One region of the Pseudomonas sp. NPDC087029 genome, then DNA from elsewhere that is predicted to be linked to it. Evidence: predicted binding sites of a transcription regulator. Region 1 holds the regulator's gene; the other holds the start of a gene.
The links. Region 1 encodes sigma-54, which starts transcription at its own class of promoters, with help from an activator protein. Its sites were predicted from a motif close to ANTGGCATNNANNTTGCTNT; they were not measured.
Positions count from the first base shown of each region.

Region 2: a site for sigma-54 is predicted at 1,498-1,517, ahead of glnA (type I glutamate--ammonia ligase). Genes of this name have one in related genera too.

Region 1 covers NZ_JBIVAB010000003.1:499,094-503,615, forward strand. Annotated here, with positions in the region: gene lptB (LPS export ABC transporter ATP-binding protein) at 1-721, shown strand, start outside; gene ACIPG5_RS08195 (RNA polymerase factor sigma-54) at 895-2,388, shown strand; gene hpf (ribosome hibernation-promoting factor, HPF/YfiA family) at 2,467-2,775, shown strand; gene ptsN (PTS IIA-like nitrogen regulatory protein PtsN) at 2,788-3,255, shown strand; gene rapZ (RNase adapter RapZ) at 3,258-4,112, shown strand; gene ACIPG5_RS08215 (HPr family phosphocarrier protein) at 4,133-4,405, shown strand; gene ACIPG5_RS08220 (ZIP family metal transporter) at 4,448-4,522, opposite strand, start outside.
Region 2 covers NZ_JBIVAB010000002.1:313,160-317,681, forward strand. Annotated here, with positions in the region: gene thiI (tRNA uracil 4-sulfurtransferase ThiI) at 1-1,140, opposite strand, end outside; gene glnA (type I glutamate--ammonia ligase) at 1,616-3,022, shown strand; gene ACIPG5_RS04830 (chorismate mutase) at 3,177-3,716, shown strand; gene glnL (nitrogen regulation protein NR(II)) at 3,949-4,522, shown strand, end outside.

The sequences.
Region 1 (4,522 bases):
AACCCTCAAAGCCCAGCACCTGGCCAAGAGCTACAAAGGGCGGCAAGTCGTGCGCGACGTCAGCCTGTCGATCGACAGCGGGCAGATCGTCGGCCTGCTCGGCCCCAACGGCGCCGGCAAGACCACCTGCTTCTACATGATCGTCGGCCTGGTCCAGGCCGACCAGGGCCGGGTGCTGATCGACAGCCTCGATGTCAGCCACCAGCCCATGCACGGCCGCGCCCGCGCCGGCATCGGCTACCTGCCGCAGGAAGCCTCGATCTTCCGCAAGCTGTCGGTGGCCGACAACATCATGGCGATTCTCGAGACGCGCAAGGAACTCGACCGCGAGGGCCGGCGCAAGGAACTGGAAAGCCTGCTGCAGGAATTCCACATCAGCCACATCCGCGACAACCTCGGCATGAGCCTCTCCGGTGGTGAACGCCGCCGAGTCGAGATTGCCCGCGCACTGGCGACAGCGCCCAAGTTCATCCTGCTGGACGAACCCTTTGCCGGCGTCGACCCGATCTCCGTGGGCGACATCAAGCAGATCATCCACCACCTCAAGGCCAAGGGCATCGGTGTGCTGATCACCGACCACAACGTCCGTGAAACCCTGGATATCTGCGAAACCGCGTACATCGTCAACGATGGCCAGCTGATCGCCGAGGGCGATGCCGAAACCATCCTGGCCAACGACCTGGTCAAGGAAGTGTACCTGGGCCACGAGTTCCGCCTCTGAGCCAAGGTATGCCTGGAGCACTGCAATTGGTCCTTGACGGGGCTTAAGTTGTTACAGTGCTCTAGGCAAACGCTACAATTTAAGGCATAAAACTTGCTTGAATTTGGCGCTCCGGCGCCCTCGTGTAGTGGATGGCGCATGCGCGCCGGCGAACAAGGTATTTAGCCCCTGCCATGAAACCATCGCTCGTCCTAAAAATGGGCCAGCAACTGACGATGACCCCGCAGTTGCAACAGGCCATTCGCCTACTTCAGCTTTCCACCCTGGACCTGCAGCAGGAAATCCAGGAAGCGCTGGAGTCCAATCCGATGCTCGAACGTCAGGAAGACGGCGACGACTTCGACAACAGCGACCCGATGGCCGACAACGCCGAGAACAAGCCGGTTGCCGAAGCCCAGGACAACAGCTTCCAGGAAAGCACCAGCAGTGCCGAAACCCTGGAAGACGGTGAGTGGAACGAGCGAATCCCCAACGAGCTCCCGGTCGACACGGCCTGGGAAGACATCTACCAGACCAGCGCCAGCAGCCTGCCGAGCAACGATGACGACGAGTGGGACTTCACCACCCGCACATCGGCCGGCGAGAGCCTGCAAAGCCACCTGCTGTGGCAACTGAACCTGGCGCCGATGTCCGACACCGACCGGCTGATCGCCGTGACCCTGATCGACAGCATCAACGGCCAGGGCTACCTCGAAGACACCCTCGAAGAGATTTGCGCAGGCTTCGACCCGGAGCTGGATATCGAGCTCGACGAAGTCGAGGCGGTGCTGCACCGCATCCAGCAGTTCGAGCCCGCCGGTGTCGGCGCGCGCAACCTGGGTGAATGCCTGCTGCTGCAGCTGCGCCAGCTGCCTGCCAGCACGCCGTGGATGAGCGAGGCCCAGCGCCTGGTCAGCGACTTCATCGACCTTCTCGGCAGCCGCGACTACAGCCAGCTGATGCGCCGCATGAAGCTCAAGGAAGACGAGCTGCGCCAGGTCATCGAACTGGTACAGAGCCTCAACCCGCGCCCGGGTTCGCAGATCGAATCGAGCGAGCCAGAATACGTGGTGCCGGACGTGATCGTGCGCAAGGACAGCGAACGCTGGCTGGTCGAGCTGAACCAGGAAGCGATCCCGCGCCTGCGGGTCAACCCCCAGTACGCAGGCTTCGTGCGCCGCGCCGACACCAGCGCCGACAACACCTTCATGCGCAACCAGCTGCAAGAGGCGCGCTGGTTCATCAAGAGCCTGCAGAGCCGCAATGAAACGCTGATGAAGGTGGCCACGCAGATCGTCGAGCATCAGCGCGGCTTCCTCGACCACGGCGACGAGGCGATGAAACCGTTGGTGCTGCACGATATCGCCGAAGCGGTCGGTATGCACGAGTCCACCATTTCGCGGGTGACCACGCAGAAATACATGCACACCCCCCGTGGCATCTACGAGCTGAAGTACTTTTTCTCCAGCCACGTCAGCACCGCCGAAGGTGGAGAATGCTCGTCCACGGCGATCCGCGCGATCATCAAGAAACTGGTTGCGGCGGAAAATCAGAAAAAGCCATTGAGTGACAGCAAGATCGCTGGTTTACTGGAGGCACAAGGCATCCAGGTAGCCCGTCGCACCGTCGCCAAGTACCGCGAGTCCCTCGGCATCGCACCGTCGAGCGAGCGCAAGCGACTGATGTAGCCCCTGGGTGTGCCACAGCGTTTGTGGGGCAGGTGCAATACCTGCCTCTTTATGCACGGGCAACAAAGGAGAAGCTGTATGCAAGTCAATATCAGTGGACAGCATGTAGAAGTCACCCCACCGCTGCGCGACTACGTGCTTGCAAAGCTGGCGCGGCTGGAGAGTCACTTCGACAAGATCACCAACGTGCAGGTCATCATGAAGGTCGACAAACTGCAGCAGAAGATCGAAGCGACCCTGCAGTATCCCGGCGGCGAAGCGGTTGCCAATGCGGAACACGAAGACATGTATGCAGCGATCGACGCCTTGGCCGACAAGCTCGACCGCCAACTGAAAAAACACAAGGAAAAACAGCAGAGCTTGCTGCAAGGTCAAGCCGCCCGCTGATCCCCCTCATCCATGATCCGACTTGAAACCATCCTGACCCCCGGCCGTTCCCTGGTGAACGTGCCGGGCGTCAGCAGCAAAAAACGCGCGCTGGAAACCATCGCCACTGCGGTCCACCGCGAAGTCCCCGAGCTTGATGAGCAAGATCTCTTCGAGAAGCTGATTGCTCGCGAAAAACTGGGCTCCACCGGTTTCGGCAATGGCATAGCCATTCCGCACTGCCGGCTCAAGGGCTGCGAAACCCCGGTCAGCGCCCTGCTCCACCTAGCTGCTCCCATCGATTTCGACGCCATCGACGGTGCGCCCGTGGACTTGCTGTTCGTCCTGCTGGTGCCCGAGGCCGCCACCGATGCCCATCTGGAACTGCTGCGCCAGATTGCCAGCATGCTCGATCGCAAGGAAGTTCGCGAGCGCCTGCGTGCTGCACACAGCAGCGAGGCCCTGTACCAGGTTGTCCTGGACGCACAGAACGAGCACTGAACATGCGCCTGATCATCGTCAGCGGCCGGTCCGGCTCCGGCAAGAGTACCGCCCTCGATGTGCTGGAAGACAACGGCTATTACGTCATCGACAACCTGCCAGCCGGCCTGCTGCCGCAACTGGCGGAGAACGCGCTGATCAACACCGAGCTGTTGCAGCCCAAAGTCGCCGTCTCGATCGATGCACGCAACCTGCCAAGCCACCTGTCACGCTTCCCCGAACTGCTTGCCGAAGCCCGCGGCCGCCACATCAAGTGTGATGTGCTGTTCCTCGATGCCGACGAAGAGACGCTGCTCAAGCGTTTCTCAGAAACCCGCCGTCGCCACCCGCTGACCAACGCCGACCGTTCGCTGGCCGAGGCTATCCGTGTGGAAAGCGAGTTGCTGGGGCCGATCGCCGACCTTGCCGACCTCAAGATCGACACCACCAGCCTCAACCTCTATCAGCTGCGCGACACGATCAAGCTGCGCCTGCTCAATCAACCCGAGCCTGGCACTGCATTTCTGGTCGAGTCGTTCGGCTTCAAGCGCGGCATGCCGGTCGATGCCGACCTGGTATTCGACGTGCGCTGCCTGCCCAACCCGTACTGGAAGCCCGAGCTGCGCGAGCATTCCGGGCTCGAACAGCCGGTCATGGATTACCTTGCCGCCCAGCCGGACGTGGAAGAAATGTTCAACGACATTTCCAGCTACCTGCTCAAATGGCTGCCCCGCTTTGCCGCCAGCAACCGCGCCTATGTCACCATCGCCATCGGCTGCACCGGCGGTCATCACCGCTCGGTCTACATCACCGAACGCCTAGGCCAGCTGTTGCAACAGTCCCTGAAAAACGTCCAGGTCCGCCACCGCGACCTCTAGCCCACAGGATCCGCCCCACGATGCCCGCCCGCGAAATCACCATCATCAACAAGCTGGGGCTGCACGCCCGAGCGGCCGCCAAGTTCGTTGGCGTGGCCGGGCGCTTCCCTTGCCAGGTGCGGGTGGGGCGCGCACCCGACAAGCTGGTGGACGGCAAGAGCATCATGGCCGTGATGATGCTCGCGGCAGGCAAAGGCACCCAGGTGCACCTGCACACCGAGGGTGAGCAGGACAGTGAAGCGCTGGATGCACTGGTGGCGTTGATCAACAACTACTTCGACGAAGGCGAGTAAGCCGCCTCGAACCGCGCCGGCATCAAGGCCGGCGCAGCCCACTCAAGACATCGCGGTATCCATCACCATCATCAGGCAAAAGCCGACGCACAGCCCCAGGCTGGCCAACCGGTGATG
Region 2 (4,522 bases), on a different contig from region 1:
ACGCTCCAGGGCGCGCTCGAGCACCGCCATGTCGAACTGCTTCTCTTCATGCTCCATGCGGTGGCGCTTGGCATGGGTAGTCGGGTTCACCGAGATCACGCCGCAGTATTCGGGCATGTGCTTGGCGAAGTCGGCGGTGCCGATTTCGGTGGCCTGGTCGATGATGTCCTGCTTGTGGCTGGCCAGCAACGGGCGCAGCACCAGCTTGTCGGTGGCCGAATCGATGATCGACAGGTTCGGCAGCGTCTGGCTCGAGACCTGGGAGATCGCCTCGCCTGTGACCAGCGCTTCGATATCCAGACGATCGGCCATGTGCGCGGCGCCGCGCAGCATCATGCGCTTGAGGGTCACGCCCATGTAGCTGTTGTCGACCTTGTTGAGGATCTCGCCGACCACTTCCTCGAACGGCACGCTGATGAACAGCACGCGCTGGCTGCTGCCGTACTTCTTCCACAGGTAGTGGGCGACTTCCATCACCCCTAGCTCGTGGGCACGGCCGCCGAGGTTGAAGAAACAGAAGTGGGTCATCAGGCCGCGGCGCATCATCTGGTAGGCCGCCACGGTGGAGTCGAAACCACCGGACATCAGCACCAGGGTCTGCTCCAGGGCGCCCAGCGGGTAGCCGCCGATGCCCTGGTGCTGGTTGTGGATCACGTACAGGCGCTGGTTGCGGATTTCGATGCGGACCAGCACTTCAGGGGTCTTGAGGTCGATGCCGGCGGCGCCGCATTGCTGGCGCAGCTGGCTGCCGACGTAGCGGTCGACGTCCATCGAGGTGAAGTCGTGGTGGCCGCCGCGCTTGCAGCGCACGGCAAAGCGCTTGCCTTCGAGCAGGTGGCCGAAGTGCTGCTTGCACTTGGCGACGATGTCGTCGAAGTCGCCCAGCGGGTATTCCTCGACCTGCAGGAAGTGGGTGATACCCGGGGTGCAGGTCAGGCGCTCGATCATTTCGCGCTGGAGCTTCTCGTCCTCGACGCGGGTGACCACTTCGAGATTGTCCCAGACACCATCGACCGCGAGCTCCGGATCGAGATCCTTGAGCACGTTGCGGATGTTCTTGCCGAGCTGGCGGATGAAGCGCTTGCGCACCGGCCGGCTCTTGATGGTGATCTCTGGAAAGACTTTGACGATAAGTTTCATTGGTTTAACAGCGCGCGCAGGGCCTGCCGAAAATGAGGGGCGCGAATTATATCGGAAATTGCTCAGGATTTGACCAACTTTTGTACAGAAGGTTGGATTTATGTTTGCCTGCCCCGGCCTCATCGCCGGCAAGCCGGCTCCCACAGGGGAGACCGCAGGTCTTGAGGCTTGCAGTTGACCTGGTGGGAGCCGGCTTGCCGGCGATGAGGCCCTTAAAGGAAGCACAACCCTCAACAAACGCACCTTTTTAGTGCGCCACCATTGAAATCCGCCCCTTAAGAGTGCGCTTCAACCCCTCAACCCCTCACCAAATGCCCGCAAACGCCCCCTTTTATCCCGCCCTCGCCATTTTCGGGCACTGGCATGCAATTTGCTCCCTTGTGAGGCAGGTACGCTTGGCCGACTATCCGCGCCCGGCAACACCCTTTTTTCCAGGGCAGCGGCCCACCGCGCTCTAGACCATCCGGAGGACAACATGTCGAAGTCGGTTCAACTCATCAAAGATCATGACGTCAAGTGGATTGATCTGCGTTTCACGGACACCAAAGGCATTCAGCATCACGTGACCATGCCAGCGCGTGATGGCCTGGACGAAGACTTCTTCGAAGTCGGCAAGATGTTCGACGGCTCCTCCATCGCCGGCTGGAAAGGTATCGAAGCCTCCGACATGATCCTGATGCCGGTCGACGACACCGCCGTGCTGGACCCGTTCACCGAAGAGCCGACCCTGATCATCACCTGCGACATCGTCGACCCGTCGAGCATGCAGGGCTACGATCGCGACCCGCGCGGCATCGCCAAGCGCGCCGAGGAATACCTCAAGAGCACCGGCATCGGTGACACCGTGTTCGCCGGCCCAGAGCCTGAGTTCTTCATTTTCGACGAAGTGAAGTTCCAGTCCGACATCTCCGGCTCGATGTTCAAGATCTTCTCCGAGCAAGGCTCGTGGATGACCGGCGCTGACGTGGAAGGCGGCAACAAAGGCCACCGTCCAGGCGTAAAAGGCGGCTACTTCCCGGTTCCGCCGTTCGACCACGACCACGAAATCCGTACTGCCATGTGCAACGCACTGGAAGAAATGGGCCAGGTCGTCGAAGTTCACCACCACGAAGTGGCAACTGCCGGCCAGAACGAAATCGGCGTCAAGTTCAACACCCTGGTGAAGAAGGCTGACGAAGTACAGGCCCTGAAATACGTCGTGCACAACGTTGCCGACGCCTACGGCCGCACTGCTACCTTCATGCCGAAACCGCTGTACGGCGACAACGGCTCGGGCATGCACGTGCACATGTCGATCTGGAAAGACGGCAAGAACACCTTCTCGGGTGAAGGCTATGCCGGCCTGTCCGACACCGCCCTGTACTTCATCGGCGGCATCATCAAGCACGGCAAGGCCCTGAACGGCTTCACCAACCCGTCGACCAACTCCTACAAGCGTCTGGTCCCAGGTTTCGAAGCCCCGGTAATGCTGGCCTACTCGGCTCGCAACCGTTCCGCCTCGATCCGCATTCCTTACGTCGGCAGCCCGAAAGCCCGCCGTATCGAAGCGCGCTTCCCGGACCCATCGGCCAACCCGTACCTGGCCTTCGCAGCCCTGCTGATGGCTGGCCTGGACGGCATCCAGAACAAGATCCACCCAGGCGATGCGGCCGACAAGAACCTGTATGACCTGCCGCCTGAAGAGGCCAAGGACATCCCGCAGGTTTGCGGCAGCCTGAAAGAAGCCCTGGAAGAGCTGGACAAAGGCCGTGCGTTCCTGACCAAGGGCGGCGTGTTCTCCGATGACTTCATCGATGCCTTCATCGAGCTGAAGTCGGAAGAAGAAATCAAGGTCCGCACCTTCGTGCACCCGCTGGAATACGAGCTGTACTACAGCTGCTGATGTAATCGGCGCCTGGCGCTGATCAACGTCACTGGAAACGGCCTCCTTCGGGAGGCCGTTTCTGTTTCTGCCTTCTGCAACTTCGGAAGCTTCCTACCCCAAGAAATACGCCCACTTCTCCACACTCGACGCTTTACCCAACCGGAGAATTGCCATGCGCCCCCTGCCCCTCATCACCCTTGCCTTGAGCCTTGCCGGCTGCACCACTGCCTCGGCAGGCAGCCTCGCCCTCACCCCCTTGCTCGACGCCATCGAACAGCGCTTGAACCTGGCCAACGCCGTTGCCCTGCACAAGTGGGACCAGGGCCAACCGGTACAGGCCACCGAGCGCGAACAGCAGGTGCTGGCGCAGGTAAACGCGACCGCCCCCGCTTATGGCCTGGCCCCGCAACGTGCCGAAGCGTTTTTCGCCGACCAGATAGAGGCCAACAAGGTGGTGCAATACAGCCTGCTGTCCCGCTGGCACCTGCAGGGCGCGGCGCCCGACACGCCACGCCAGGACCTGCAGCAGCAGATCCGCCCGCAACTCGACGCGCTGCAAGCAACGCTGCTCGGCCAACTGGCCGCCTTCGAGCAGCAAAAGCCAGCCACATGCGCTGCGGACCTCGCAGAAGCGCTGGCCAGCCGCCCGGCAGACAGCCTGACCCGCACGGCCCTGGTCCGCGCCACCGGCCAACTGTGCGATAAACCCTGATAGCTCTATGCTCTATATTGGTGCGCCCATTGGCGGGCGCGCCTTTTACCCACACCAAAATGGGTCACAAAAAACGTTAAACCAGGGCATTCTGGTCCGAATTCGCGCAATTCCAGGCCTTTTTCGGCTTATTCCGCTTCTTTTCGGAGCCTTGGTTTGTTTCTTGCATTTTCCTCGCATCAGCGGATCCATAGCGCGCCCGCCAAGCGCCAAAAGAGGTCAACGACGCCTTATGACCATCAGCGATGCACAGCACCGTCTGCTTCTGGACAACCTGACCACCGCCACGCTTCTGCTCAACGCCGAACTGCGCCTGGAATACATGAACCCGGCCGCCGAAATGCTCCTGGCAGTCAGCGGCCAGCGCAGCCACGGGCAGTTCATCAGCGAGCTGTTCACCGAGTCGACCGAGGCGCTCAATTCCTTGCGCCAGGCGGTCGAGCAGGCGCACCCGTTCACCAAGCGTGAAGCGCAACTGACCTCGCTGACCGGGCAGACCATCACCGTCGACTACGCCGTGACGCCGATCCTGCACCAGGGCAACACCCTGCTGCTGCTGGAGGTGCACCCCCGCGACCGGCTGCTGCGCATCACCAAGGAAGAGGCCCAGCTCAGCAAGCAGGAAACCACCAAGATGCTGGTGCGTGGCCTGGCCCACGAAATCAAGAACCCGCTGGGCGGCATCCGCGGTGCCGCGCAGTTGTTGGCCCGCGAGCTTCCCGAAGAAGGGCTGCGCGACTACACCAACGTGATCATCGAGGAAGCCGACCGCCTGCGTAACCTGGTCGACCGCATGCTTGGCTCGA